Regions from separate parts of the Virgibacillus sp. DJP39 genome, predicted to be linked through region 2. Evidence: riboswitches for the same ligand, from Rfam matches in the RefSeq annotation. Region 2 holds a riboswitch; each other region holds the start of a gene.
What was found. A riboswitch is a leader RNA that binds a small molecule or an ion and turns the genes downstream of it on or off. The one in region 2 is predicted to bind cobalamin.
Positions count from the first base shown of each region.

Region 1: it holds a riboswitch for cobalamin, as region 2 does, so the genes downstream of both, ACOI1D_RS03830 (DUF4430 domain-containing protein) here and ACOI1D_RS18090 (ABC transporter substrate-binding protein) in region 2, are expected to answer to the same signal.
Region 3: it holds a riboswitch for cobalamin, as region 2 does, so the genes downstream of both, ACOI1D_RS01280 (acyl-CoA thioesterase) here and ACOI1D_RS18090 (ABC transporter substrate-binding protein) in region 2, are expected to answer to the same signal.

Region 1 is NZ_JBMERP010000006.1:2,065-12,233, forward strand. It holds gene ACOI1D_RS03790 (CPBP family intramembrane glutamic endopeptidase) at 1-314, opposite strand, end outside; gene ACOI1D_RS03795 (RecQ family ATP-dependent DNA helicase) at 356-1,912, opposite strand; gene ACOI1D_RS03800 (helix-turn-helix domain-containing protein) at 1,914-2,963, opposite strand; gene ACOI1D_RS03805 (ferredoxin) at 3,085-3,339, shown strand; gene ACOI1D_RS03810 (helix-turn-helix transcriptional regulator) at 3,449-3,703, opposite strand; gene ACOI1D_RS03815 (hypothetical protein) at 3,783-4,760, opposite strand; gene ACOI1D_RS03820 (RNA polymerase sigma factor SigX) at 4,760-5,284, opposite strand; gene ACOI1D_RS03825 (ECF transporter S component) at 5,406-5,921, opposite strand; gene ACOI1D_RS03830 (DUF4430 domain-containing protein) at 5,928-6,365, opposite strand; cobalamin riboswitch at 6,633-6,813, opposite strand; gene ACOI1D_RS03835 (ATP-binding protein) at 6,865-8,628, opposite strand; gene ACOI1D_RS03840 (response regulator transcription factor) at 8,628-9,344, opposite strand; gene ccsB (c-type cytochrome biogenesis protein CcsB) at 9,450-10,169, opposite strand, start outside.
Region 2 is NZ_JBMERP010000081.1:1,761-11,929, forward strand. It holds gene ACOI1D_RS18065 (M4 family metallopeptidase) at 1-349, opposite strand, end outside; gene ACOI1D_RS18070 (S8 family peptidase) at 444-1,679, opposite strand; gene ACOI1D_RS18075 (diphthine--ammonia ligase) at 3,083-3,742, opposite strand; gene ACOI1D_RS18080 (ABC transporter ATP-binding protein) at 3,849-4,637, opposite strand; gene ACOI1D_RS18085 (FecCD family ABC transporter permease) at 4,634-5,638, opposite strand; gene ACOI1D_RS18090 (ABC transporter substrate-binding protein) at 5,638-6,636, opposite strand; adenosylcobalamin (AdoCbl) riboswitch at 6,736-6,858, opposite strand; gene ACOI1D_RS18095 (hypothetical protein) at 7,440-7,598, opposite strand; gene bioD (dethiobiotin synthase) at 7,911-8,615, shown strand; gene ACOI1D_RS18105 (hypothetical protein) at 8,905-9,090, opposite strand; gene ACOI1D_RS18110 (anti-sigma-I factor RsgI family protein) at 9,369-10,169, opposite strand, start outside.
Region 3 is NZ_JBMERP010000002.1:64,170-74,338, reverse strand. It holds gene recG (ATP-dependent DNA helicase RecG) at 1-1,803, opposite strand, end outside; gene sdaAA (L-serine ammonia-lyase, iron-sulfur-dependent, subunit alpha) at 1,810-2,694, opposite strand; gene sdaAB (L-serine ammonia-lyase, iron-sulfur-dependent subunit beta) at 2,718-3,380, opposite strand; gene ACOI1D_RS01285 (NCS2 family permease) at 3,517-4,794, shown strand; gene ACOI1D_RS01280 (acyl-CoA thioesterase) at 4,840-5,310, opposite strand; cobalamin riboswitch at 5,444-5,627, opposite strand; gene ACOI1D_RS01275 (DAK2 domain-containing protein) at 5,722-7,386, opposite strand; gene ACOI1D_RS01270 (Asp23/Gls24 family envelope stress response protein) at 7,424-7,786, opposite strand; gene rpmB (50S ribosomal protein L28) at 8,117-8,305, shown strand; gene spoVM (stage V sporulation protein SpoVM) at 8,510-8,593, opposite strand; gene ACOI1D_RS01255 (thiamine diphosphokinase) at 8,645-9,292, opposite strand; gene rpe (ribulose-phosphate 3-epimerase) at 9,296-9,958, opposite strand; gene rsgA (ribosome small subunit-dependent GTPase A) at 9,960-10,169, opposite strand, start outside.

The DNA of each region.
Region 1 (10,169 bases), on a different contig from region 2:
AGCACCAAAACAAAAATTTCCAGGACTGAGCGATTCCGAAAAATTCTTTGATTGATCCCACCATCGTCATAAAATCGGGCAGGTAATAAAGTCAAGCACAAATCTATTGCTACAATAATTAACCCAGGTAGTACTCCATAGTAGAAGAAATCGTAATAAGAAAGTTCAAAATAATAGTGCCAATCCAGGAACGATTCGAATAGAAAGTAACTTAACGTTATACTCAGACATATTAGTAATGATTGTGACACAATCAGTTGAAACTTAAGGTCATGATCAGATAATTGTTTAATAATATCACTTTGTTTACGCATTCCTGCCCCCCGACTCGTTCCATAATTCAGGAAGTAGTATTTCAGCTCGATTTATTTTCTTTTAACAGTAGTAAGTACCGTAACTTCTCTTCCCAATTTTGATTACTTTTTTCTTCTACCTGTTGGTCAGTTTGCCAGTTTGATAGATTAAAGCCGCAATTACTGCAGCATGATTGTAAAGGGGTTGTATAATTTGGTTGAAAACCCCTATAAAGTTCTTCGCGTAAGCATGTGTCTGTTTCAACCCAAGCTATCATTTCACGTAACTTTTTTTCTTTAATAGTAAGCCGCACATTAACGAATTTATCAATGGCTTCAAATGCGTATTTCCACCTGTCTAACTCGTACAAAATTTGTTTTCCTTTTATCATACCATGGTTTTCAAAATGGTAGTGCAAAAATCTCCATTGAATTTCAGTAATTTGAAAAGTTTTTTCTATCTGCTCGATATTTTGTGGTATTGGTTCATTCTTATTATATCTGTCATATAGCTTCCTGAAAACGATTTTCAGTTCGTCTGTTTGTGGTAGTTCTCTTTTAATTAATTTATATGGAAGATAATGATCCTGTTCAGAGTACAATAATAGGCTGACACTTTCATTCCCATCGCGGCCCGCTCTTCCCACTTCCTGAATAAAAGATTCCAGTTGCAGTGGAAAGTGATAGTGAATAATTAACCTTATATCCTGTTTATTTATCCCCATTCCGAAAGCACTCGTACAGCATATGACATCCAGTTGTCCATTCATAAATTGCTGTTGTACAGAAATGCGATCTATTGTTTCCATTCCACCATGGTAATAAGCAACGCGTAAGGTCGGATGGTTGTTTTGTAAAAAAGCTGATAGTTGTTCTGTTGCAGCTCTACTAGAAAAATAAATAATAGTTGGAACACGCAGGTGATTAAATAAACGATTAATCTTTTCATTTTTGTCTTTATCATTTTCTGCCTTTTCAATAGAAAATACAATATTCTCTCGATCCATTGGATAAACATGACTTATCATTGATGGTCTTCTTAGGATTGCTTTTATATCCTGTTGAATTTCTTTGGTGGCTGTTGCACTCAAAGCTAATATTGGAGGACTGTTTAGTTCAGAAACAGTCTCACTTATTTTTAAGTAGTCCGGTCGGAAGTCATGCCCCCATTGTGATATACAGTGTGCTTCGTCAATTACCAGCAAACTGACTTTTAACTGTTTTAGGTAGTTAAGCAGTTCATCCTGCTGGATTAATTCGGGCGAAACATAAATTAATTTATATTTGTCCAAATGTTGATAAACCTTTTTTCTTTCCCGAGGTTCGATAAAACTATTAAGAGCTACTACCTCTTTAAAATTAGAAGCTTTAAGCTGTTTAACTTGATCAATCATCAAAGAAATTAGCGGGGAAATAACTATTGTACTTCCTTCTAATAATTGAGCTGGCAACTGATAACAAATTGATTTACCCATCCCTGTTGGAAGGATTCCAAATACATCCTCCCCCCTCATCACGTCGCTAATAATTTCTAATTGACCTGTTCGAAATGTTTTGTATCCAAAATATTTATGTAAATCATTTTCTAAGGCTAATTTGGAATTTAATACATTGTTCAACCTAATCACCTACCTGCTCTATACTTGCCAGTACAAGTCGAATTTGAAAATAACTAATATCCTGTTCAACCATTTGTTTAATATCTTTTAATTTAAAGGTATTTTTTTTCTTTACTGCATTTGCTATTTGCTGTTGTTGCTGTTCAGTTACAAAACTCGTAATTGGAAATGTAGAACTAAAAAGCGCTACTTCAACAATATGGTCAAAGATGGTGTTTTCCTTTAACTTCCTCATATGACTAATTTCATTAATTGAATAACCTTTTTGAAATAACTCATAGGTTTTGCTAGCAGAATTCGTAATAAACTGCCTACTCTGAAGATCACTAACAATACTGCTAATGGTTGGAAAGGAATGGGGTTCATTATAAACTTTGTCCAATATTACATGATTGATTCTCTCTATAATAAACGAAATTTCTATCTTATCCTTATGATATCCTTGGGCTAGCTGATCCTTACTTCTACCATAATGCTTGTAACCTGATAAACGATCAACGTATATAGTAGCCTCTTCGACTGAATAATCACTTAACAGTCTAAGTAATTCATTATAAATTTGAATTGAATAGGACGCTTTATCATGTTTTACTTGATTAAAAACACGTTTAACCCACTCCAAAATTTGTGGTTTATCACTAACCGGGATAAATGAATAATGATTATGTAAACTATTCGATAATGTTTGTATGAGCATAATCATTCTTTCATAAAAAATAGACGAGATATTATGAAACTGTAAACCATTAAATTTATCCAAACGTACCATCTTGTTTCGCTCTAACCAGTTATTTCCTTTTTCAGTAATTGAACAACACATCAATTCATTCTTCTGTAACAGATTATCAGAAACCATTTTATTTATTATTGTATCAAATTCTGACTTTCGCAGGGAGCGATTGATCCCGTAAAAATCTGTTAAATGATAGCTATGCGCATCTTGTACTGTTTGAATCGACTTTTTCCCTTTAATTAAATGGTAAATTGCTGAACTCGTTCTATTTTGATCAAAATGCTGACTGCATTTTAATATTATTCCCTCTGTTAGCATGTTATGACCCCTTAGAAAAATTAAAGTGTGACTAATAATAGCTTATTTCATTGAATTGTTCCTGCTAACGTTTTACAATAGAAGATATATGAAAGTTTTTTTCATGATGGAGGTTTTATTCTTGGCAAAATATACGATTGTGGATAAGGAAACGTGTATTGCATGCGGCGCATGTGGTGCAGCAGCACCTGATATATATGATTATGATGACGAAGGTATAGCGCATGTAGTAATAGATGAAAACACAGGAACAGGTGAAGTACCTGAAATTCTTGAAGAAGATATGATAGATGCTTTTGAAGGTTGCCCAACAGATTCAATTAAAATTTCTGACAAGAAATTTGACGGTAATCCACTAAAGTTTGAAGACGAATAATACAAATCTGGTCCTACCTATTAGGACCAGATTTTTTTAGTTTTAAAAAATTTTCTGCAAAAATGCAACTAGGACTTTCTCCGTAAGGCTTCGCGATAGTTTTCTCCAGCTAATGTGCCAGTTCTTCCATACATTCAATCACATCTTCACCAATTACGCTTTGGATGATTTCGCTACTGCGAAATAGAGCGCATAATGCAACGATTATTGTCCAATTTGCCTTTAGACGGCTTTTTTCAATTTGTACAAGTGTTTTTTTAGAAATACCCAGGATTCTGGCCATCTGTTCTTGGGTATAATCAAACTCAACCCGTACTAATTTAATTTTAGCAGAAAGTATATCAATAACATCTTTTCTATCCATTTTCGCATCATTCCTATTATTTATAATTAACTTTATACTAGTTTGTGTCTGTTTGAAAGTCAACTTGAATTCTTGAACATTAACGTTGCAGATCTATCGGATTAACTGCAAGCGGTACATTTATCGGGTTATTTAATTGATATGGACCGATTTGATTGATAGTAGTGTTTGTAAATTTCACTGCATCGTAACCAAAGCTTTTGGCTGACATTAAAATCGCTTGAATCATTTTTTTGTACTGAGCATTGTCTATAAATTCAGCATTTGAAGTTAATTCCAACTGAATTACATTATCTTCTAGTTGGGTTAATGAAAAAGATACATTATCTGGTATCGCTGGGACGACGTTGGGCCTGTCATTCGTTTTTTTCATTTTTTCAAGTGCATCTTTAAAATTACTATTCTGCCCTAAAGAAACCGGCAGTAAAAACTCTTTTGTATTAATTGGGCTCTGATAGATGTTATAACCAGTACTGTCAACCATTACCTCCCCTGATTTTCCTAATGGTATATCAATTTTAAAATGGTTTGAATCAAACATTCCAGATAACTTTTTTTCTATTACTCTCCGTTGCTCATTGTAAAATACATCTGTCTGGTCAACTGGTATTACATAAGAAAAAGGGATCAAAAGCTCACCTTTCTTCGCTTGTACGTTTCCGTGTACGAGCCTCTCATAATCCTTTATTTGTTCTATTACCAAATTAGAGTTTGTTGGTTCCTCGACTCTTTTTAGTAGACTTTCACTTGAACTTTTAGCTTCATTCTGTAAGGCATCTTCTTGAGAAACTGCTTTGTCATACGAATTTTCTGATCTAGAGTAATCTCCAAAACTTTGACCCTGTAAGTTAGCAATTACAACAAAAATTAACAGTATAAAACTGAGGCTAACCGTCGGAATTAGTACGAACCTTTTTTTTCGCTTCTTTTTAGTGGGGTGATTTACTCGGGAAGAGATGCGATGATACATTTCTGCTTTATCACTATTTGAAGCAATCTCTGGCATGTTCTTCAACGATTCCTTGATGTTTTCTTCATGTTGATCAGATGACACCATTACGCATCCCCTCCTTTAGATTTACTGCTGTCTCTTAATACCTTTAAACCTCTATGTTGTGTGGTTTTTACTTTGCTTTGGCTAAATCCTAATATCTCTGCTGTTTCATTTATAGAGAATGATTGTATATAGCGTAATATCAAAACACTTTTTTGATCAGGTGTACATTTATCCATCGACCTATAAATATGTTGTATTTCTTCATTTTGAATTGCTATTTCTTCAGGCAATGGCAGTTCATCTGGAAGTGATGAATCTTTTTCAGTCCAATCAATAAATTCATAGACTTTGTTTCTTTTTCTTTTTTGCGCACGAAAATAATCTATTGTTATATGTCTGGCAATAGAAAATAACCATGTCTTCTCGCTACTTTCACCTCTGAAATTTTTATAGGATTTTAATACTTTAATGTAAACCTCCTGAACAAGATCCTCTGTTAATTGTTTGTCTTTAACCATATAAAAAACAAACTTATACAATTCATTATGATATTTATCGTATAAACCCTCAAAAATATCTTTCATCGTATTCTCCAATCACCGAATTAGTCGTGTACCTGAACCAAAATGTTACACAATTACATTCGATTTTTTTATTCTATTAAAAGTTTATACTAAAATGGAACAAAAAAAAATACCAACTTATTTAGTTGGTATTATGAATATAAAATCGGTCTTTTGCGTATTTTTTAAAAAAGAAAGAAATAATGGGATACAACATAACCATAAATACTCCATTACCAATTGCATGCGCTGTATCAAAAGGTAGGCCAGCCAAGTAATAGGGAAGAAATTCGCCTGCAATGGTATAGGTGGTTAATGAAAGAACTAATCCATACAAATAACCACAAAATACAGCGAATATAGTCAGTGAAATAATTGAATGTTTTTTTCTGTACCTGCCAATTATCCCACTAAACAATCCTATTAAAGACCATGCAACAATTTGCCATACAGTCCATATCCCCATACCCAAAATCATATTTGTTAGAAACGTAGTCAATACTGCTAGCGTCATCGCTGCTAAAGGACCTAAAAACAAACCACATATAATAATGATTGCTGTTACGGGCTGAACATTGGGAATAAAGGTAAATGCAAACCTACCAACTACAGCCAGAGCGGCCAACAACGCTAATAAGGTTAATTTATACGTATTCATTCATAGTCATTCCCAAGATTGCAGATCAAAGTTAACGGTATCGCCAAGTGATAATTCAAGCTCCTTAGCTCCTACGCTTGCCATTTCACCATTTACAGTAAACATCCACGCCATTTGTTCACTTTCGTTAGCCTTAATTCCTTCTATGGACGTGATGTATCCAGCATCATCTTCAATTTCAAAATTTTCCTTCATAACATCGTAAAGAATGGCTCCTTCTTCTATAGCAATTTCTTTTTCGGTAACCGTTTCTTCACCTTTTTTCTTTGTAATGGAAATTGTAACTATTTCTTCTTTTTGTTCATTATCAGATGTATTGCTTTCGCTCGTTTGCGATTGTTCATTGGATGGACTTGACTGTTCTCCACCAGATTCCTGGTTACATCCACCTAATAAACCGATTACCATTACCAATGAAACTAGAAATAACTTATAATTCCCCATCTTCTTAAACCCCCAATAGTTTATTTGTGAAGATTAAGACGTTAGATAATCCGGAAATCCATAGATGATAGAATTTAGAAAACTTGGCTTAACGCCAAGCTTTAATGGTGAAAGCCTTAGTTGCACTTGTAGAAAGAAAGTTTTATCCTTTTTTTACTACCAAAAAAGCTAACTCTTCGAAAAGAGTTAGCTTAATAAGACAATCGAACATTACATAAACATCCATGGCACTATTCGGTTATCTCAATCGCTTTTATCCTCGAAGCATTGAAACATTAGAAAAAGGCAGGTCTACTGACTTGTGATATCACCCTACTTTAAGCCCTTCCCATATGTTTTCCATACAGTGGTTTCACTTATTTCGTACATCACTTACAGTTGCGAGGACAGTTCTAGCTTTACACTAGATTCCCTATTAAGCACAAGCACCATTTTCACTATTTGTATTCAATTATTGTACATTTTTAATCCTATCAAACTATCGGTCATTAAGCAATTATTATTTTATTTGAGGGATGTTAAAGGTAAATGCCGTCCCAATATCAAGTTTGCTTTTAACAGTAATTGTTCCCTCATGAGCTTCTATGATATTTTTCGCTATAGACAGCCCGAGTCCAGTTCCTTTCTGTTTTCTATTTCTTTTTCTAGACTTATCAGCCTTGTAAAAGCGTTCGAAAACAAATGGTATGTCCTCTTCTGGGATACCACTACCGCTATCTTCAACTGATACATATAACGCTTCGTCTTTCACTTCTACAGAGACCTTAACAAAACCACCTTCGTTTGTATGCCTGATTGCATTATCAATAAGGTTTGTAAAAACTTGTTCCATCCGATCTAAATCAATATAAATAAACGAATCAGTAATAGTTGTTTCTAAACTCAAGTCTATTTTTCTATCCAATGATACTCCCTTGAACTTTTTAATTATTCGCTTCATGTATGGATAAACATCAACTTTTTCAATATTTAGCTGGATGTGCCCAGCTTCCATTCTGGCCAGATCCAATAATTCATTAACCAACCGACCCATTCGTAATGATTCTTCATGTATTATTTTCGCAAGTTCATTTTTATCTTCTTTAGACTCTGCTATATCGTCAACAATCGCTTCACTATATCCCTGCAACATGGAAATAGGTGTCCTTAATTCATGAGATACATTTGCGATAAAATCCTTGCGAAGCTTATCTAAACGTCTTTCTTCAGTCATATCCCGGATAACAGCCACTGCTCCGCGTACATATGTCTGGTCATACAGAGGAGTCATAATCATAACCCAGTTCCTCCCCTGCAGGCTAATTTCGTGAATAGCGGGATCCTCATCTTTAATGACACTTTTTAAAATCATATTTAATTCTTCAGGCAGCTGATTCTGTGACTCTTTTACTTGTTCCTGGTACTCAAAATGCCAGCCTTCAAGAAATTGTTTTGCTGGCGGGTTAGTAACAATCATATCTCCATTTCGATTAAGTGTTATCACCCCATCAGCCATAGAACTGACAATACTGGCTAACTGTTCCTTTTCCTGTCGTAATGCATTTATGTGAAATTTCAACTGTCGGCCCATCCTGTTAAATGCCATTGCTAACTCACCAATTTCATCATGTGTGAGTATTGGCACCTTTGTATTAAATTCACCCCTAGTTAGATCAAATGCAGCTTCACGCATCTTTATTAAAGGTGATGTAATCCTGGTTGAAAGGAAAAAAGCAAAAACTGTGGTTAAAATAATTGCTATTCCAGCTGCAAGAAATATTATTTTAGTAGTTTCGGCTTTTGTCTGATCAATCACATCTAACGATTGATACACATATACCGCTCCATTACCATTATCAACAGGGGTACCAACTATCATAATTTTACTATTACTATCGGGGACAGTTATTTGTTTTTTCACCCTTTGATCACTTGCTATAACTTGAGACAAATTTTCATCACTGTCAACCCAGTCCAGCTTAAAAGCAGGCAAATCCTCATTGTTGCTGCCAGACACCCATACCTCTCCATCATTATAAATGATAGCAACTCGACTAGAAGCATCCTTTACTCGATCTGTTGTTTCGTGAATCAGATCTTCACTATGGTATTGGTTGACCATAATTGAAACTTTTGTTGCCGTTTGCAGGAGATCTTCCTCCGCCTCTTCAATATGGAAGTTTTCAAAAAACTCTAACAAAAAAATGGTAAGAATAAATAGTACAAAAGAAACTAGCAATAAAATAGTCACTGCTAGTTTCCCCACTACACTACGCCAAAACATTACACATCATCCACTTCAAACTTATATCCAACGCCCCATACGGTTACTATCATTTTTGATGCCTCGCTAGATACATTATTTAGTTTTTCTCTTAACCTTTTGACATGTGTATCAACTGTACGTAAATCACCAAAGAATTCATACTGCCAAACTTCTTTAAGCAAGTGCTCCCGATTAAATACTTTGTCAGGTGCTTTTGCAAGAAAACATAATAGTTCATACTCTTTCGGTGTTAAATTAACTTCTTTATCATCCGCCAGTACACGATGTGCATCGTGGTTAATAGATAAATGTGGAAATACAAGCATATCTTTAGGCACGCCTTCTTTATCCTTAAAACTAGTATTTGAGGATCTTCTAAGTATAGCTTTTACACGCAGAACAACTTCTCTAGGACTAAATGGTTTGACAATATAATCATCTGTCCCTACTTCAAAACCCTGCACGCGATTGGCTTCTTCACCTTTTGCGGTCAACATAATTACAGGTGTCTGCTTTTCTTTTCGTAGTTCCTGACACACTTCTATTCCATCCATACCCGGCATCATAATATCTAATAAAATTACATCATAATCATTCTCCAGGGCTAATTCTAATGCTTCTGTTCCGTTATCTGTTTCTTCGACAACAAAATCTTCTCGCTCCAAATACATTTTAATTAAATGACGAATTCTATCTTCGTCATCTACTACTAACACTTTAGTCTGTTCCTCCATCTGACACCCTCCTCTAAGAATCTACAGTTAAAAAAACCTCGTTAATAGTGAAAAAAACAAGGCATTATCATTTTTTAAAATATAATGCCTTGTTTAAAACTGTTTTTATGCGTACGAATGTAATCCAGCAAGAACCAAGTTAACCGCGACCAAGTTGAACATGATAATTGCAAATCCTCCAACAGCGAGCCATGCTGATTTTTCACCATGCCATCCTCTGGACAATCGTAAGTGTAAGAATGCTGCATAGAAAAACCAAGTAACCAAAGCCCAGACCTCTTTAGGGTCCCAACCCCAAAATCTGCCCCACGCTTCCTGAGCCCATATTGAAGCAAAGATTATTCCGCCAAGTGTAAACACTGGGAACCCGATAGCTACAGCCCGGTAACCAATCTCATCCAATAAATCAGGCTTTGCCTTCTGCAGCAGCGGTTTAATGGCAGCGGCGATTCTTTTACGCAAAATCAGACGTAATAAACCGTATAAAATTAATCCTCCAAATACTGACCAGATTATCGTATTTAATTTTCTGCCTGCATCAACCCCGCGCATCCATGAAGGAGCTTCAAACCATGGCTGCATTACACCCTCAGTGATAAGTTTCCCTTCATTAGGACTGACAACTGCTGGTAAAGGATAATCTGTTTTCGTAACTGTGTTATTAGCTGCAGTGTATTCAAATTCCGCACTGTACCCGGCAACATTGAAAATTCCATTCGTTACACTAAAACCAACAAAAACAAGTAATGAAAACAATACAATTTCAAGCCATGTTGTACGCTTATTTCGCTTTGATTGATCAATCGTACGGATTAGATAAATTAA
Region 2 (10,169 bases):
ATTGCGTAAACTCGTAATGCGTCATGCCGAATTCATCTTGTGACTTCTTGACAAATAAAAGGTCAGAATTAGGATCTAGTCCGTAAAGGTCTCTCTTTTCGTTTAAATATTGCTTTACTTCGCCTACATCTTTTACAGGTTTACTTGATAACTTGCCCGACACAAATGTCGGTACATTTGTGTCCTTATTCCAAACTACATCAAAATTAGACTTCGTCATCGACTTCATTTCCTGAAGAACTTTATCCCCAGTCTCTGCTGCTCCTACAGATCCCACAAATCCCGTTAAGGTCAAACTTAACGCCAAGGCTGTTCCAGTCACCGTCTTTCTGAGATTTCTCTTCTTCAAATTAATCACCTTTCCTTCTTATAAAAATTTTGGCACAGGGGCTAGTATCATAGAACAGTAGACTTATAGACTAACCAACCCCTCTGCCAATAGATCAGTTTACGGTCGGGAATCCAAATCCTGATGCGTAGTCATCACCTGTAGTTGAACCATAACCGCCTAAGATGTCATTATTTGTCGACCGGTTTTGAAGTTCAGCGCGTAACTGTGCAGCTGTAAAACTTGGGTTTGCTGCCCATATTTTCGCTGCCAATCCAGAAACGTGAGGAGTGGCCATGGATGTTCCACTGATAGTATGATAGGTTCCATCATACCAAGTAGATTCAATAGCACGGCCTGGTGCAGAAACTTCTACATCAAGCTCTCCAATAACATAATCGCCATCCGTGTTTGGATTACCGCGTGAAGAGAAGTCAGCAATACGGTAAGTTCCGTTTTCTTGTACATCTTCTAGAGCAGCAACTGCAACAACATCTGCAAGTGCTCCAGGGTATCCAATTGTATTAGCAGATGGACCAGAGTTTCCTGCTGCCGCCACCACTAATACTCCATTGCCATAAGCATAAGCAACAGCGTCTGTTATGAGTGTGGATTCTGAACTAGATCCAAGCGACATTGAAATTACTGTGTTTACGTTTAAACGATTAGCTTCGTCTGCAACATGACGAATTGCTGCAGCAATATCATCGGAATAACCTGAACCACGGCGATTTAACACCTTATAAGACCATAACTTTGCATCAGGGGCTACTCCATAGATTCCATTTCCAGACCCTCCATCAGCAAGAACGGTTCCGGAAACATGTGTACCATGTCCATTGTCATCTTCACAGAAATTAGTAACGAGATTTGCTTTCATTTGGCTAAAGTCTTTACATTGCTCTATGTTGTTTTTCAAATCAGTGTGATTAATAACACCAGTATCCAGAACAGCTACTTTAACCCCGCTACCTCCAGAAGTAGTAGTAATTGCATCGTTCTGGTAGATTGCCTCCATTCCCCATGGAGTTTGATCACTTGGTGTAGCTGTTGCAGTAGAACTAGGTTGTGCGTCCAGAGACACCTTGTCAACGAGTTCTACACTTAAATTTTTATTTTTCTGAAGAGCATGAAACTGTGCTGTTGTGACATTAGTTGTAAATCCCTGCTGATTAAAATCCCAGCGGACACCATAATTCTCTTTTGCATTCTCTTTTGCATTTTCATTAACTGAGGTGATAAGAACACGTAATCTGTCTGACTTTTCGGCTGCGTCAGCCGGTGAGGTAAAAGAGGGTGCGATAAGAATAACAACTATCAAAATACTTCCCAGTAACTTTAAGCTTTTCATTCTGCAAAATCCTCTCCCTAATTTTTTCTACTAAATAGTAGATATAGAAAATTCGACAAAAATCATTTGTTTGAATTTTCTATATTAACTGTAACACATCCTATACAAGACCAGTATTGAGAAAATAAGAAGCGAAAAGTAGTATAATAGGGCGTTTTTTGCAACTATTTTTCAATCTCTCAAACAAGATTAGAAATAAAAATTCGCAATAGGGAGTTGTTCTGCTATTTAGCTTTCATGCTTAGTAGTAATGGTGACATGAATGTATTACCTTTCTGGACTAATGACATACCTGAATTTAACATTAATAATTTGATATAAATATTCTGCGAACAAGGCCAGATAGGAAAATAAGGATGTGGAAATTCTGGAATTTAAAATTTAGGGTACAAGCTAGTAGTGAACTAGTACTCAACGGAAATAACTAATAGAAAGATAGAAACCAGGAGGTGATGAGCGAATCAAAAACATACTTAATTATAAGTTCCTATTTACTCTAGGAACTAAAGTGGTCGACACTGATGTTATAGAAGACTAAAAAGCAATTTAGCTCTTCAGAAAAAAGTCAAATCGGGATACCGATATACTTATCATGATATGGGATTTATTTTCACCAACACTGACCGTCGCAAAAGTTTGTTAAAGTTAGCAGAGGTAAACAGTGTGCTCACGCCAATCTCCCTCCGTCATACGTATACATATTACTCGCAGAAGCTAGAATTGTTTTAGAAGAGACCGTGGATAGACTTGGTCATTCCAATGATGACACAGCTAGAAACGTAAACCTACACGTAGCTAAGAAAGTGAAAAAAGAAGCTTCTCATAAATTGGGACAATTAATGAGAAGCCTACAATAATATTTACTATATTAGCAATTTACTTTCACCATACATAAAAAACCTTGTATATCTAGGGTTTTGACGGCAGATAAAATGCCGCCCATAAGTTCGAAATAGCATCTTATGACCGACTTTATAACGTTATATAGGTATGATGTGTAAAATGATATAGATTTTTATTTCTTAAAAAGCAGCAGGCTCATGTTTTACCTTCTTTCTTCAGATCATGGTCCGACCTTTTGTTGTTTGTATAATTCTGCTGTTAAAATAAGCTACACGATAAAACTAAAAGTTAGCGATAAAGGATGATTGATCCACCTTTAAAATGGGGGAAAATTGGTACTCTAGTTAATCCTAAAGCCCAGTGGACCGAACCACTCTCTTCTTGTTTATATTTATTCGGTTGTGGTCCTTCAAGATAAAAAAGTCTTCCCTTCCGATTAAGAAAAGAAGACAAATATTTATAATAAGTATCCAACTCATCTTATCTTCCAACAAAGATAATGTCCTTTTTATTTATCTTTTTTTATCGCAGCCGAATTCGCCTACTTGTCAATCTTAATCTTACACTAGTTCAGAAAAATGGAATCGCCCTTTGTTGACTTTTCCTCCTATATTATGGTGAACTGGCTTGGTGAACAACGGCCCTGCATAGGTGAAGGTATGGAATTCACCATTTTCACCGCACTTATCTACATCTTCCGGTAACTCCTTTAAAAATGAATCATCGACATGCCTACCTAAAAATTCATCCGTCAGCACTTCCGTATCTATACAAGTAGTCACCGTCTTGAATCCGAGCGAAAGAAACTCCTGAATCAACTCACTCGTTGGTCGTCCCCATAGTGGAAATATCGCTTTTAACTTTTGCTTATGAATCAGCTCTTCTCGGTACGAACGTACATCCTCTAAGAAAATATCACCGAACATCACGGTGTTTATTCCATCTTCTTTAATTTGTTTTAGTTGTTCATCCATCCTTTCCTTGTAAATAGAATGAGAACTTTCTTGAGGAATGTACATTTTTCGAAGTGGAATGCCAAGACTTTTAGCTTGATCATCTAATAAGCTTTCTCGCACATCGTGAACGCTAATCCGCTTATATCCCTCTGTTACAGTTGTAAGTAAAGAATCCACTGTGTACCTATCATCTTTTAAAAGATGATAGAGTGCTAATGAACTGTCTTTTCCACCACTCCACGAAACAACAACTCTTTCTTTCAATCTTATTTCCCCCTTGAATAGTAGGTTTATTCTAAAATAATTGGTTAGTCAAACTTATTCATGTATTTAATAGTGGATAGTTTCCATAAGTCACCTTCCAGATCAACTAAAGTCTATTAAGGATGATCTGCGGTGACATCAATTGTCTCGGATGATCGATGACAATTGGCTTTGTGCCATAAACAGTAGTGATGATTCGTTCTTGAACAACTTCTTCTGGTGAACCTACCTTTTCAATCCTACCATCCTTCATCAGGACAAGGCGGGTACAATACATGGAAGCAAGGTTAAGATCATGTAGAATCACGACTACTGTATGTTGACTCTTTTTTTGCCATTTCTTAATTAATTCCATCATTTGAAGCTGATGACCGATATCAAGATAGGTGGTAGGTTCATCTAGCATAAGTATTTCCGGCTCCTGAGCTAATACCTGCCCCAAGGCTATTCGCTGCTTTTCTCCACCACTCAGGTGATTAATGACCTCATTTTCAAGGTGATCTATGTGCAATCTTTCCATTATCTCACGAGCAATATTGGAGTTCCTATTAGCTACTCTATTAACCTCATCGTCAAGCCAATTTTGATAAGGATATCGGCCCATCTCGATCATTTCCCGAACGGTAAAGCCCACTGGAGGAATCCCTTCTTGTTGAAGGACAGCAAGAATTTTTGCTAGATCCTTTGATTTGTACTTCTTGACCAACTTTCCTTTGATTTGGACAATCCCCTCAGTCGGCTTTTCAGCTCCTGATAATAATTTCATGAGTGTTGACTTGCCACAACCATTTGGCCCGATAATCCCCACGATTTCATTGGGCTCAATCGACAAGTCTAGAGGCTTTAAAACTTCCTTTGAGTCATATTTTTTCGATATATTTTTTGCAACAATCATAGATGAACTCCTTTACTGCCCTTTTTCAATAAGTAAGCAAAGAAAGGTGCACCTAACAGGGAAGTTACGACACCTAAGGGTATTTCTTTAGGCATTAAGGCCATTCTTGCAATTGTATCCGCCCAAAGTACATAAATCGAGCCTCCAAAAATGGAAAGGGGGAGGATTAGTCGGTAATCAGGACCGACAATCAATCTGATCAAGTGTGGAACGACCAACCCAACAAAACCTATCACACCCGATACCGATACGGCCGAGGCTGTTAGTAGTGTTGAAGTTACTAGAACTATCATCTTCGTCCTCTCTACCTGAACGCCTAAGTGAAGGGCACTCCTTTCACCTAATGTAAATAAATTTAACGCTCTTCCTTGTGATAGTATAATAACAATCCCAATTAGCAAATAAGGTGCCATGATTTGCGAGTATTCCCATCCTTTTAGAGTCAAACTCCCCATCATCCAGAAAATAATTTCGTTTAACACTGTCCCTGACATGGAAACCATCAATGAGATGATTGAGCCTAGAAAAGCTTGCACAATTACTCCTGATAAAATTAACGTTTCTTTTTTCATCTGACCACTTTTTTTCGCAATGAATATGACGAAAAACAAAGTAAATACCCCGGCTATAAAAGCCACAATCGGTATGGAATATTTACCAAATAGTGTAGATTGTAGGCTAAACAAAATAATGAAAGCCGCACCTACCGAAGCACCTGAAGAAACACCCAATATGTAAGGGTCTGCTAATGGATTTCTCAGCACCCCTTGAAAGCCCGCTCCTGCAACAGCCAAAGCGGACCCTACTAAAATTGCTAAGACAATTCTTGGTAAACGAACCTGGAGGATGATGGCCCGACTTACCTCATCACCCCCGCCAAACAGAGTAGACCACACCCCAGTGATTGGAATCATAGAAGACCCTATTGATAAGCTCAATATAATTGAAAAAAAAAGGAGCAGAGTTGCCCCTCCTACATATAGAACTAATTTCTTTTTCATTATTCTGCTGAGTCGGGATGAATTGATTCAAAGATTTCAATTAAACTTTCGGTAATTCGTGGCCCGACCCGGCTCGCTTTACTTGAATCAATTCCAACAACCCGCTCATTTTTGACGGCATCAATGACATTCCAGCCCTCTCTTGATAAAATTTGTTCTTTACTATCTTCTGTTGCACCCTTTTCACCAGAAGTGTAAAGTATAACTTCAGGGTTTCTTTTAATGACTTTTTCAGGATTCACTTCAAACCAACCATCGATGTCTGCAAAAATGTTTTCTCCACCAGCTAAAATAATAAGATCATTAGAGAACTCCCCCGCCCCAAAAGACCAGCCTTTCGAGTATTCAGCGTACACTTTTTTCGGCTCAACGTTAGCCACCTTACTTTTTACGTTTTCAAGATCTTCCTTCATATCATCGACAACGCTTTGCGCTTGTTCTTGATTATTTAAAATTACCCCAATTCCTTGGATAGCCTCCATTACTTCTTTTATTGACTGTGGGTTTGAACCAAAGACCTTAAAGCCTTTTGCTCTTAACTCTTCAGCTACTTGTGCCTGTAGACCAGAATTAATAAAAACAACATCGGGCTGTAAGGCAATAAGTTCTTCTTCATTTAATCCAGAATAAGTACTTCCTAGCTTCGGCAAATCAGCCGCCTCAGCAGGGAAATTAGAATAATCATCAACAGCTAAAACCTCTTCTCCAGCCCCTACTGCAAATAAAATCTCTGTGTCACTTGGAATTAAGGAAACTAGTTTAGTAGGTTCTGAGTCAAAAGTAACCTCTTTTCCAGTAGCATCCGTAACTGTTAGTGGATACTGTGTTACTAAGCTTTGCTCTTCCTCTTCCTTTGCTTCAGCCTTTTTCACCTCAGTATCCGTATCATTAACCTGATCTTGATTCGAATCTTGCTTAACTTCATCCTGGTTGTTACACCCTACAAGTACCGTTGCTAACATTAATACAAATAATAAACCAATAATTTTTCTAAACAATTTGTCCACCCATACCTTTCTTTTCCTGATGTGATTTATTCCTAGTAAAGCAAAAAAGCCTCTGACAGGAAGGCAGAGGGCGGATGGGCATAGAAATCCCATAGCCATCCTTTTACCTCGAAGGATTGACTAAAGAATAATGGGGATGTATCTGGCTTTAACAGTTGCGGGACAGCTTCGGACTTCCACCGAAATTCCATCATCCATTATCTTTATTCATTTAATTATGTAAAACTAGAGACAAAACAAAAAATAAGATAAAAAACTAGAAGTGCAGTATATCTTAAACGGTAAAATATGCATTTTCCCATTTTTAAAGCATTTTAAATCTTACCCCTATTAATATATCTTTAATTGTTTGTAAAATCAACCTATTAATTTCATTTTTAGGCATACTCATATTAACTGTCATAATTCACTTCTGAGGGAGTGAAATCAATGAAAGTGTTAGCCTTACCAATTCACGCTCTAGGTAAAGTATCAACATTCGCGCCCTTGAAAATTTACAATCTAAAAAAAAGACTCGAACCAGTTAAATAGGATAGTATGACAAGAGAAAGAACCTAAGTTGCCTTTCTCGTGAATTGTACAGAAAAAGGCAACTTAGGTTTCTAAAAAATACCGTGTATAGTTATAATAATAAATATACAATAGAATTTGTAAAATAATTCCTTTGGACAAATGGAATTACTACCTCTAGTACTAATTCAATTTACTTTCCCGATACTTTTAAGAGTTAGTATAATCGTTTACTAAAGATTAAGTAAGTAATAATACAATAATAGTCCTGCCTGTTTTTAACTTCATTCTGTTTGTACTCCGTCCATATCCCGATTATTATCGTACGCTACTAATATGAGCCCCGTAGTTTTTTCGACTTTATCAAGGAGATCTCTTTGCTCCTCGGACAGATGGGCTAGACCGTATTCTTTTTCTTTTTTTTCAAAACCCTTTTCATGCATACCATCGCCTCCTTTTGATTATTATGAACGGAATAAGATGGCTTATGCAGATAGATTTCCTATGCTAAATCCCCGAATGCTAATGTTTTACATTGGAAAATTTAATAACAGAAGCCATGAATATACAGCCCTCATATTTATTAAGAAGGACTAGATTGAACAAAATTTAAACCTATTAAAAGACCCATACTATTTTTACTCTTCAAAGTTTTAACAAGCCGAGTAAAACGAACTATTTTCACTCAAACAAAAAGTTACTCCTAATAAATCAAATATGCTACACTATTGCTATTCTAAGTAAGGAGTGATTTTTTGTCTGGGATTTTTATTACAGGTACCAGCTCTAATGTTGGTAAAACCATTATTACCACGTGTCTTACATACGCATTTCGAAAACGAAAAATAGATGCGGTTCCCTATAAACCAGTACAATGTGGAGCAATTACAGAAGGTGAAGAATGGTTGGCTCCTGATGTAGAACTTTACCGGAAAGTTTATAACCCAAAAGATAATGAACAGCTGAATTCTTTTCTTTACGAACCCCGTTTTTCACCTCATTTTGCTGCACAGTTAGCTGATGATCCTATTGATCCACAGGTAATTAAAAGTAATTATCATGTATTACAAGAGATGCATGATTTAGTACTAGTAGAAGGAGCAGGTGGACTAGCTGTTCCTTTAATTGATGAGCAGTATGGAACACCAGAGCTAATTAAAGATTTGAACATACCAATTGTGATTGTTACTCAAGCTACTGTTGGGACACTAAACGCTACTGCATTAACTGCTCACTATGCTGAAAGTAAAGGTCTTAACATAAAAGGGATCGTAATAAACGGTTATCCAGACAATCCAACTGAAGGAGTTAAACATAACCCAACAATGATTGAGAAAATGACAGGAATACCAGTCATTGGAATTGTTCCTCAAATCGCAAATGTGGAAGCTCGAATAGGTGAAGAGGAAGTATTGGAGGAACTGATAGGAGGAATTGATTTAGATAAACTATACTATTAGTCCATTTATCTAGGCGCTTAATACAGTCTAGCGCCTATTGTAGAGTCCCTGTATAATAATCAAACTACATATGAAATATTGATTTATCTATATGTTGGGCTGTTTCCATATAGCAACTAGTACCCTTCCTAGTTATAGCAGGATAGGATAAAAGCAAATGCCTTATCCCCCATACTTCAACTTCCTTGGCAATACTTTTTATTTAAAAGATTGTTCTAATATCTTTTTACTTTGACAATACATATGGCTATTTTAAGTTTAAAAAGTCCTTTAATATTCATTTATTTATCTATACTCTTTTCAATTCTTCTTTCCTCATTGCGATTTTTACACGTTCTTTTGGTTCCCAACAATCAAATTGATAAGTCGGTTTAGTATCAAAACCTAGCCTTTCACAATAAATTCGTTTCCCTGTTTCTTTTTGCTTCTCAATCCGAAAATTTTTACATGTCGCACAACAATGAAAACGACTCATAACAACACCTCCAACAGTCGAATGTTCGTTGTAAATTATAATGTGAGAAGATAGTATAATATGATTAGAATATTCCTGATCCTGAGTAAGGGGCTATTTTACATAGCCACTAGTGACATTTCACTTTAAACTATGGTATAGACGGAGAAGAAGGTTGATTTTCATTCGTGTTATTGTCATTAGAATCTAGGTTCTCTTCTTCAGGGCGATTCTCACTTTTTGAATCAGATTCGCCTTTCTTTTTCACACCTGTTTCCGGATTCGGTTGATTCTCTATATTAGTTTCGTTTTGTCTCAGGATTGTTATCGTTAGAAGTTGTTTGATTTCCTTCCGTTTCCGGCTTTTGATTCAATTCTTCATCTCTGCTACTTTCATTCTCAGCACGAGATGACTTATCCTCCGTAGGGTTTGGGTTTGAATGTGCTTCATTTTCCGGTGAGGGACTATCTTTACTTGTTTTAGTATTCCTATCTTGTTGTTGGGCACCTTTATTAGCAGACCTTTCTTGTTTATCATCAAGGTTAAGCTTTTCAGTTTGATTCCCTTTCTGATCTTTGGGAGTTTGTGGCGGATTCTGACGTGATTCTGAATTCAATTTGGCATTCTCTTCCGTAGAATCCCCTTGTTCAACCTCATCTGGAACCTTCTTAACATCTTCCTCAATCATATCCTGTAATTGTTTAACGGATTTCTCTTTCACTTCATGAATATTTTGAACGAGCCCCTTTTCTCGTAAGGATTGAAAATGTCTGTATTTATTCATCGATACGTCCGCTCTTTTGGCTTGGTCATAGAATTCCTTTGGTTCATTGAATACCAGTACATCCGCAACAATGTTCTGACGTTGAAGTTGAGTTTGGATCACTTCTGTTAGATCACGTTCAGAAAGGGCATCAGAGTCACTAGTTACCTTCACAATGGTAGTCTCGATTCTTCCTTTTTCTTCTGTCGTTAAAAAGCCTTTTGAAATCGACTCGGATATAATAAGATTAACCACTTGATAGAAGTCTAAGCCTTCTAATTCGATGGAGTTGACGATTTGTTTCCCATCGGTATTCAAAGCCAAAAGTTTTATCAC
Region 3 (10,169 bases), on a different contig from region 2:
TAGTTCAAATCCATTATTTGTTTCTGTCATGATTTTCATTCGCTCTTTACCAACTTCTCCCTTAGGATCGGCGATTAAAATACAGTAACTTTGTTTATCACTCCTGCCTACTCGTCCTCTAAGCTGGTGTAATTGCGATAAACCAAAACGTTCTGCATCATAAATAACCATTACCGTTGCATTCGGCACATTCACCCCTACTTCAACGACTGTTGTTGACACAAGAACCTGTAGCTCATTAGCAGCAAACTTATTCATCACTTCTTCTTTCTCAGCAGAAGATAATCGACCGTGCATTAACCCAACCTGTACTGTAGAAGGATAGAAAACCTGTAGCTGATTATAAAGGTCAACGGCGTTTTGAATATCCAGCTTGTCGGATTCTTCGATTAGTGGACAAACAACATATGCTTGTTCCCCTGCCGAAACTCGCTTTTCTATAAAGTTAAGCACCCTGTCTAAAGTGTTTTCTTTCGTCCAGTACGTATCTATTTCTTTTCTTCCCAGTGGCATTTCATCGATAACAGAAACATCCATATCACCGAAAGCTGTTATAGCCAATGTTCGAGGGATCGGGGTCGCAGTCATAAACAAGACATCTGGCTGTAATCCTTTATCCCTTAAAACTCTTCTCTGTTCCACTCCAAAGCGGTGTTGTTCATCCACAATAGCTAGGCCTAGATTTGCAAAAATAACATCTCCCTGTATCAAAGCATGGGTTCCAACCACAATATCAATTTGGTGAGACTTTATTGCTTCAGTTATTTCTCTTCTTTTCTTCCCCTTCACTGAGCCTGTTAAAAGAACTATTGAGGCTCGATCCCCAAACATTTCAGATAGCGATTTGTAATGCTGCTCGGCTAGGATTTCTGTGGGTACCATTAGAGCTCCCTGTCTGTCAGCTGTAATTGTTGCATATAGACAGATAGCCGCAACGGCTGTTTTTCCTGATCCAACATCTCCCTGCAAAAGCCGGTTCATTCGATAAGGTGATTTCATATCAGCCAATATCTGGTTTAAGGTGTGTGTTTGAGCCTTAGTAAGTTCAAAGGGAAAAGACTGTATGAATTCCTGCAAACTACTAGGATTATAATGTTGTGTGTTCCCTGTGGTAGATTCTCGGTTAAGCTTTCTGATTAGCTGCATTTTTAGTTGGAATATCAAAAATTCTTCATATGTAAACCTTCTTCTGGCATGTTTCAGAAGTTGTCTATCTTTTGGAAAGTGCATAGCTAATATAGCGTGTTTACGATCCGGAATTTTGTAGGCTTTTAAATAAGTATCAGGGATAATTTCCTCTATGTCATTTATGTGATCTCTGACAGCGGTACTCATTGCTTTTTTTAATTTGATGTTGGTTAAATCGCCTTTCAAAGAATACATAGGCTGTATAGTCGCCTGTTCTTCTGCATGCCCTACTTTATAATTACTTACGGTAATTTGCAGTCGGTGTGCGTCCCACTTTCCTGTAAGGGTCACAACATCATCTTGATTCAGTTGTTTTTTAGCAAATGCCCGGTTAAACATAACCACTTTAACCGCCACACCTTCTGTTTCCACCATAAATGTCAGGCGTGATTTCTTTTTCCCAAAAAAAGAAAGGGAAGGATCATGAATTATCCTTCCCTCAATGGTTACTTTGTCTTCATGAATTAGTTCACCCAGAGGTTTAATTTCAAAGACATCGTAACGATACGGGAAATAGTAAAATAGATCTTCTATTGTATAAATATTAACAAGTGCCAACGCTTCCGCAAACTTTCCACCGACACCTTTAACAGTTGTAACAGGTTCATTTAACAAGGTCGATCACACTTTCTTGGAGGACATTCCAAATATTTTTTCCTTAATAGCTTGACCAGTAGGTGTTCCGGCCAGTCCCCCTTCACCTGTTTCGCGGAGAGCAGAGGGCATTGACTTTCCGATTTTATACATGGCCCCAATTACTTCGTCACAAGGTATTCTGCTTGTGACACCTGCCAGTGCCATATCGGCAGATACAATCGCTAAAGATGAACCTGCAGCATTTCGTTTAACGCACGGTACTTCCACTAACCCAGCAACTGGATCACAAACAAGACCAAGCATATTCTTAAGCGTCATTGCAAAAGCTTCAGATGATTGTTGTGGTGTTCCACCAGCCATCTCTACAATAGCTGCAGCGGCCATTGCTCCAGCAGACCCTACCTCCGCTTGACAACCACCAGTTGCGCCCGAAATAAATGCATTATTTGCAACCACTAAACCAAATGCACCTGATGTGAATAAATAACGAACCATTTGTTCACGCGTTGGATTCAACTGGTTTTTTACTGCAAATAATGTACCAGGTACACAGCCGGCACTACCTGCTGTTGGTGTTGCGCAGATAGTTCCCATTGCAGCATTTACCTCATTCGTTCCCATAGCTTTGCTGACAGCATCCATCATTAGATTACCAGATAATGGCGTTTTTTCTTTCATATACTTTTGAACTAAGACGGCATCTCCACCAGTTAATCCTGTGACTGATTCGACCCCAGCCAATCCTTCCTCAACTGCTTTTTCCATAACGTCTAGGTTTCTTTCCATATTGGCAAAAACTTCTTCACGGGAAATGTTCTTGACATCCATCTCTTGTCGGATCATTACCTCAGATATTAATATATTTTCTTTTTTAGCGATTTCTACTAATTCTGCAACTGTACGAAACATGATTTTATCCTCCTTCTGTGATGTTAACTTACAATTTTAGATATTTGAATGATGTGATCTGCATCTTCCAATTCTTTCAAAACCACATCTTCTACATTTTGATCAACCTCTATAACCATTAACGCTTGTTTTCCAACATCTTTACGATTCACTTCCATATGACCAATATTAATCTCATATTTTGCTAGAATCTTAGTAACTGAAGCAATAGCTCCATAGCGGTCATTATGCATAATTAAAATTGCAGGATGATTACCAGATAACCGCAATTCAAAACCATTTAACTCGGTAATCTCAACTTTCCCCCCACCAATGGAAATCCCAACAAGTTCCATTTCATCTTTCTCATTTCCGATAACTAATCTAGCAGTGTTTGGGTGTTCCGAAGCGATGTTTTCCTCCACGAACTCTATCTCCATACCATGTTCTTTCGCAATTACAAGTGATTGGCTCATCCTTGTATCATCTGTCTCAAATCCTAGTAAACCACCAACTAACGCAAAATCAGTACCGTGCCCTTTATAAGTTTTGGCAAAAGATTCATATAGATAAATCCTCGCCCATTTCGGCTCTTCGCCAAATAGATTACGTGCAGCCTTACCAATCCTAGCTGCGCCGGCTGTATGTGAACTTGACGGCCCAATCATAACTGGGCCAATAATATCGAATACTGAATTAAATTTCATAACTGCCACCACCTAAATTTTATTTGTGCGTAATGCTCTATTGTCAATTATACCAAAAACCTTTATAATAATCATTTGTGGATTATGAATTTTATAATCGGGTGGGAGAGGGATAGAAAGAATATGAGGAGATTACATGCCTTATAGCAAGAACACAACATCCAAAGGAACATGGCGTAAGGAAATTATTGCAGGGTTAATTGGTTATCTTACTACAGTATATATCGTAGCCGTCAATGGGTCTATCCTAAGTGAAGCTGGGATTTCGGTAGAAAGCGGAATGATGGCAACTATTTTAGCAAGCTTTGTAGGAACAATCGTAATGGGACTATATGCTAAGCTACCGTTAATTCTAATACCTGGGATGGGAATAAATGCACTTTTCGCATATTCTATTGTAGAAGGTGCAGGGCTAAGTTTTCAGGAAGGGCTAGCAGTTGTATGTGTTGCATCCCTAATATTTGTCATTACGGCCTTTAGTCGTTTGGGATTAATATTAAAGGAAGCTATTCCAGGTTCACTTAAACACGCTATTACAGTTGGTTTAGGATTTTTCTTGATTTTAATCGGTCTGGAAAAAAGTGGACTTGTTGTTAGTGGTGAACATACCATTATAGCAATTGGAGACTTTTCATCTCCGACAGTAATTGTTAGTTTACTAACACTATTTCTGGCAATATTTTTATTTGTTAAAAATATTCCTGCAAACTTTCTGATTACGATGATAAGTGGAACTGTCCTGGCATACTTTTTTGGTATTCTGGATTCCAATAAGGGCGATCCAGTCAACGTTAATCCATCTGAATTAGTATTTATGCCGTCTTTTTCTGCTATAGATGAACTGTCCTTTTGGCTAGCAATTTTCCCATTGGCTATGATTCTTATTTTCGAAAATATGGGACTGTTGCATGGACAGCTTCATATGCTAAAAAGAGAAAAAAGTTATACAAAAGCATATCATGTCACTGCTTTTTCTTCTCTAGCATGTGCGTTCCTGGGTACGTCACCTACTGTCTCTGCGGCTGAAAATGCAGCAGTAATAGCTTCAGATGGAAAAACAGGAAGAGCAGCCATTACTGCAAGCCTCCTGTTTCTTGCAACTATATTTATTATTCCTTGGATATCGGTCATACCAAATACGGCCATAAGTCCAATTTTAATAATTGTAGGTGTATTAATGGCCCAAAATATTCGTCACATTTATTTAGACGATTTATCAGAGGCATTACCGGCATTTCTTATAGCAGTTATGATTCCATTTACCTACAGCATTGCTGATGGTATGGCATTCGGATTTATTGCTTATCCAATTGTAAAAATAGCACTTGGAAAGCAAAAAGAACTTTCTTTTGCATTAATGATTATATCCTCCCTATTCCTGTTTGACTTTTTCATGAAGGTTATAGGGTATTAGAAAACGAGCCTGGTAATTCTACCAGGCTCGTTTTTTTGATCTAGATTAACGCAGTGATGAACGGTTCTTTCTGTATTCTCTTCTTGCTGGAGCCGTATCATACAATTGTTTTTCTTCATCCGTTTGTGGCAGAACCCTTGGTACAGGAATTGGTTTACCAGCCTGATTAACAGCAACCATTGTTAGGAATGACTCGGTTGTTAATGTTTCATTGTTATTGATCAAGTCACGCGCTATTACTTTAACATAGACCTCCATTGAGCTTATCCCGGTATAGGTCACATATGCTTCAATTGTTAACGAATCACCTACTTTAGCAGAAGAAAGAAAATCAACAGAATCTATGGACGCGGTAACCACTGCACTATTTGAATGCTTCATTGCTGTTAATGCTGCAACTTCATCAATATATGCTAGTACCTTACCTCCAAATATTGTATTTAAATGATTTGTATCAGGCGGTAATACCAAGCGAGTCTGAATCGTCTTTGAAGTTGGTAAAGCTAGATTTTCCACGTTAATCCCCCCTCTTTGAAATTAAACACAAAAAAACACCCTCTACAAAAAGAAGATGTTAAAATGGCTACATTAATAAACTTGTTTCCTTGAAAGTTTATGTACGTAAACACCCCCCTATCTCCCGTAGGACAAAATGTACTTCCTTATGGCAGGTCTCCTGGCTTATAAGTAATTGAATCTTTTTCCCTTCCCATTTCTCCCCAGAAACAGTGGTCAGCAAAAGATTCTACTCATTAACAGTGGCGGGACCGCGTTGGATTCACACCAACTTCCCTTTTCAACTTTTTCAAGTCACCATAAAGTATATTCATTCAATTTATTATAACAGATTATAAACGCAAGCATCCAAAAACAAAAAACAGGCATAGAGCTTACCCTCTGCCTGTTAAGTAACGTATCATATTAAATTTATTCTACTGAAAAAATATACGAATAAATTGGTTGATTTCCATTATGAACTTCAACTTCTATGTCCTCATATGTTGCCTCTACATAATGTACCAATTCACTTACTTCTTGGTCACTTACATCTTCTCCTTGAAGAATTGTAAGGATTTCATCTTCTGCTGTTATCATATCATTTAACAGCAATTTAACTGTCTCAACCTGATCTTGATGGGTTGCGATTATTTTCCCGTCTGCAATTCCCATAAAATTTCCATTTTCAATTGTAATTCCATCTATCTTTGTATCACGAACTGCATACGTAATTTGTCCAGTCTTGACTTGTCCGGCAGCATCCTGCATTGCTTCCTTATTTTTTTCAATATCAGAATCAGGATGAAAAGCGAGCATCGCACTAATGCCTTGTGGAATCGTTTTGGTAGTAACTACAGCTGCTTTAACCTCTGCTATCTCTGCTGCCTGTTCCGCTGCCATTATGATATTTTTGTTATTAGGTAAAATAAGTACATTTTCTGCGTTTGCTTCTAGAATTGCATTTGTTATATCCTGTGTGCTTGGATTCATAGTTTGCCCACCCTCAATAACAACTGAGGCTCCTAAACTCTTAAGCAAAGATTTTAAACCTGTACCCATTGCAACTGTCACAATGGCAAAAGGTTCTTTTTCCTTAGACTTTATTTGCTTAGGATCATCTCCAATTAAGGCTGTGTGTTGTTCGCGCATGTTTTCTATTTTCATATTAATCAAGCTACCGTAACGCTGACCAAGCGTCATGGCGTCACCAGGATATTCCACGTGAACGTGAACTTTTATAACATCTTCATCTGAAACAACTAATAAAGAATCACCTAGTTCGCTTAATTCGTTGCGGAAGTTATCTTCATCATATGGATTTGCTTTAGTTTTGTCTTCTTCAAATTTAACCATGAACTCAGTGCAATAACCAAATTCAATGTCACTTGTATCCATGAAGTCTTGGGCGATTTTATGGTGCTGTGCATTAACCATTTCATCCATATGAACTTCTGTTGTTACACCATCAGGAAGTTCCTCCCCCTTTAGCGCTGATAGAAATCCTTCATAAATTGTAACTAGACCTTGTCCACCAGAATCAACTACTCCAACTTCTTTTAAAACAGGTAATAGATCAGGGGTTCTCTTTAGTGATGCTTTTGCTTCTTTTAGAACTGCTTCCATTAAAGCGATTACATCTTCTTCTGTTTTTGCAGATTGATTCGCAGCTGTTGCAGCATCTTTAGCAACAGTCAGGATTGTTCCTTCTACTGGTTTCATTACTGCTTTATAAGCCGTAGCAACACCTATATCAAATGCATGTGCTATATCTTTAGTCGTTAAGCTTTCTTTCTTATCTATTCCTTTTGCAAAACCACGAAAAATTTGGGATAAAATAACACCTGAATTGCCCCTGGCGCCCATAAGCAAGCCTTTTGAAAAGGCCAGAGATACTTCAGAAATATTAGCGCTATCCAACTTCTTCACTTCACTTGCTCCCGAGGTCATTGACAGATTCATGTTTGTACCTGTATCTCCATCGGGGACCGGGAATACATTTAGAGCATCAATTTGTTTGGCATTGCTTGCTAAATGGTGGGCTCCATAACGTACCATTTGTGCAAAAACAATACCATCTAACTTGCGTACTGTCACTATACTTCCTCCTCTTTCACTACAAATAAACAAAGGATCAATCTTTTTCTACACGTACTCCTTGAATATAGATATTGACTGAGTCTACAGACAGTCCTAAAGATTTATTCATTGTATATTTCACTTGTGATTGCACGTTGTGTGCTATTTCGGATATTTTTGTACCATAACTGACTATAATATACATGTCGATATGGAGATGATCTTCTTCTTGACGAACAATAACACCTCGTGCAAAATTTTCTTTTCTTAAAATCTCAGATATTCCATCTTTAATTTGATTTTTGGACGCCATTCCAACAATTCCATAACATTCAACAGCTGTGCCACCCGCAATTGTTGCTATGACATCATTTGTAATTGTTACCTGACCATCATTTGTGTTAAGTTCAATGGACATAGTTATCCTCCTTTGATACCCACTATTACTAAGGATATTCTACTATAAATATGCATTTTTTTAAAGCACAGGTACTTTAGCACACAAATCCTCTTATTACAATGGACGAAATCCTTTGTTCTGTCAAGACATTTTTCTTGATGGGTTGGTTGATACATTGCTTATATCAGTGCATGTAAACCGGTTTTGTCTAAGATTATGTACTCCTGTTATTTTTAGTTTCTCTAGCTATACATACTCTTTCTACTATTTTTCGTTGCGTTATTGCAGTTATTATGATAAATTATATAAGTAATTAAAATGACACATGTATGAGTAGGAGGGATTAACATGGCTAGAAAATGTGTTGTAACTGGACGTAAAACTCACAGTGGAAATCAACGTTCTCACGCTATGAATTCCAGCAAGCGTAATTGGAAAGCTAATGTACAAAAAGTACGTATTATGGTAGACGGCAAACCTAAAAAAGTTTATGTTTCTGCTCGCGCACTTAAGTCAGGTAAAGTAGAGCGCGTATAATATACCTTTTAAGTACAACCACATTAGTAAATGGTTAAAAAGCACCCTATGTTTTAGGGTGCTTTTTTACATTGATAAGCACGTTTTTGGATATCAGTTTAAATGCGACTAATGCTTTCACCATCAAAGCTTGACGATAGGACAAATTTTCTAAACTTGTCTACAAAAAAAGAAGCTTCTGTCATATGACAAAAGCCTAGGTAACTATTTATCTTTCTTAAACATACCTATCACAAGCCTTACACATCCACCGACAAACCTTGGGAGCTTAATAGTATAAAATTTCATGAGTTCCCCCTCCTCCATTTGCAAACACAACTAATTTGGAATCGTTTAATCCTACCCATCACGACTCTTTATAAGTAATAGTATGCCTTCACTGAAAGAAAAAGTACCATTATTTAAAAGAAGCTTGTTTGAAATGCAACGAGTTGAACCCAATGACAAAGTAAAATCTTTCAGCGGGTAGTAAAAGCCATCTAACGACATCCCTATAACATGCTCAGAGATTGGAACAAATGATATGTATGGAAATGCTTCATTAGAATCAATTCGGTATGTTCCAGGTGTGAAAATTTCAAGCTGGTTTAGTTGGTCAACAATAATGGCAGAGTAGTTTCTCTTCTTTAGCCTATATAATAATTGAATATTAACAAGTTCATGATCTAACCTGCCACCTGTCACTCCAAAGAAATAAATCAATTCACTTCCAAATTCCATTCCTTTTTCAACCGCGATTTCGATGTCCGTTTGATCCTTTTCAACAGGGTATCTAGTAAAATGCTTAGATCTATTTTTAATACTTTTTTCTTCTTGTATTGTAATAGAATCAAAGTCCCCTAGCGCATAATCAGGATCAATACCAAACTTAATAATAGTTAATGCACCGCGGTCTGCACCAATCCATATGTCTACTTCATCCTCATACCCAGTTAAATCGGGAATTAATTCTGAAGGGCCGTTTGCAACAATACCTACTGTTTTCATTGTTTACTCCGGCTGTAAAGTTGCTTTAAGAATATCCTGTATTGCTTGCTTACGGTCAGGCTTATTATAGACAGCGCTCCCTGCTACTAAAACGTCCGCACCAGCATCAACACATAATTTAGCGGTATCAACATTCACACCACCATCAATTTCTATCTCAAAGGACAAGCCTAGCTCTTCACGCCATTTTGCAATTTCTTTTACCTTAGGAATAACAGCGGAAATAAATGACTGACCTCCGAATCCAGGATTAACTGTCATCAGCAATACTAGATCAACTTCAGCGAGAATTTCCTTTATCATAAATGCTGGTGTTGCAGGGTTTATGACGACTCCTGCCTTTACATCATAACTTTTTATCAGTTGAATTGTCCGATGCAAATGTGGGCTGGCCTCTTGATGTACTGTAATAATAGACGCGCCTGCATCTGCAAATTCCTTGATATATGCATCTGGATTTTCAATCATTAAATGTACATCCAAAGGTAAGTTGGTAATCGGTTTTAGAGCATGAACAATTAATGGTCCTATGGTTATATTCGGTACAAAATGTCCATCCATAACATCAACGTGGATATAATCTGCACCACCTTTTTCAACATCTTGAACTTCTTGTCCAAGTTTAGAGAAATCTGATGCAAGTATAGAAGGTGCAATTTTAGTCATATTAATACCTCGGCTTTCTAGATTGTATTTCCTCATAAAAATTTAAATAATGGTCATATCGAAATTGTGAAATATCGCCTAGCTCTACAGCTTGCTTGACAGCACATTTTGGTTCCTTATTATGCATGCAGCCGCGGAATTTACACTCACCTTTACGGTCTCTTATCTCTGGAAAGCAATCGCCTAATTCATCCAAATCAATTTCATTAAA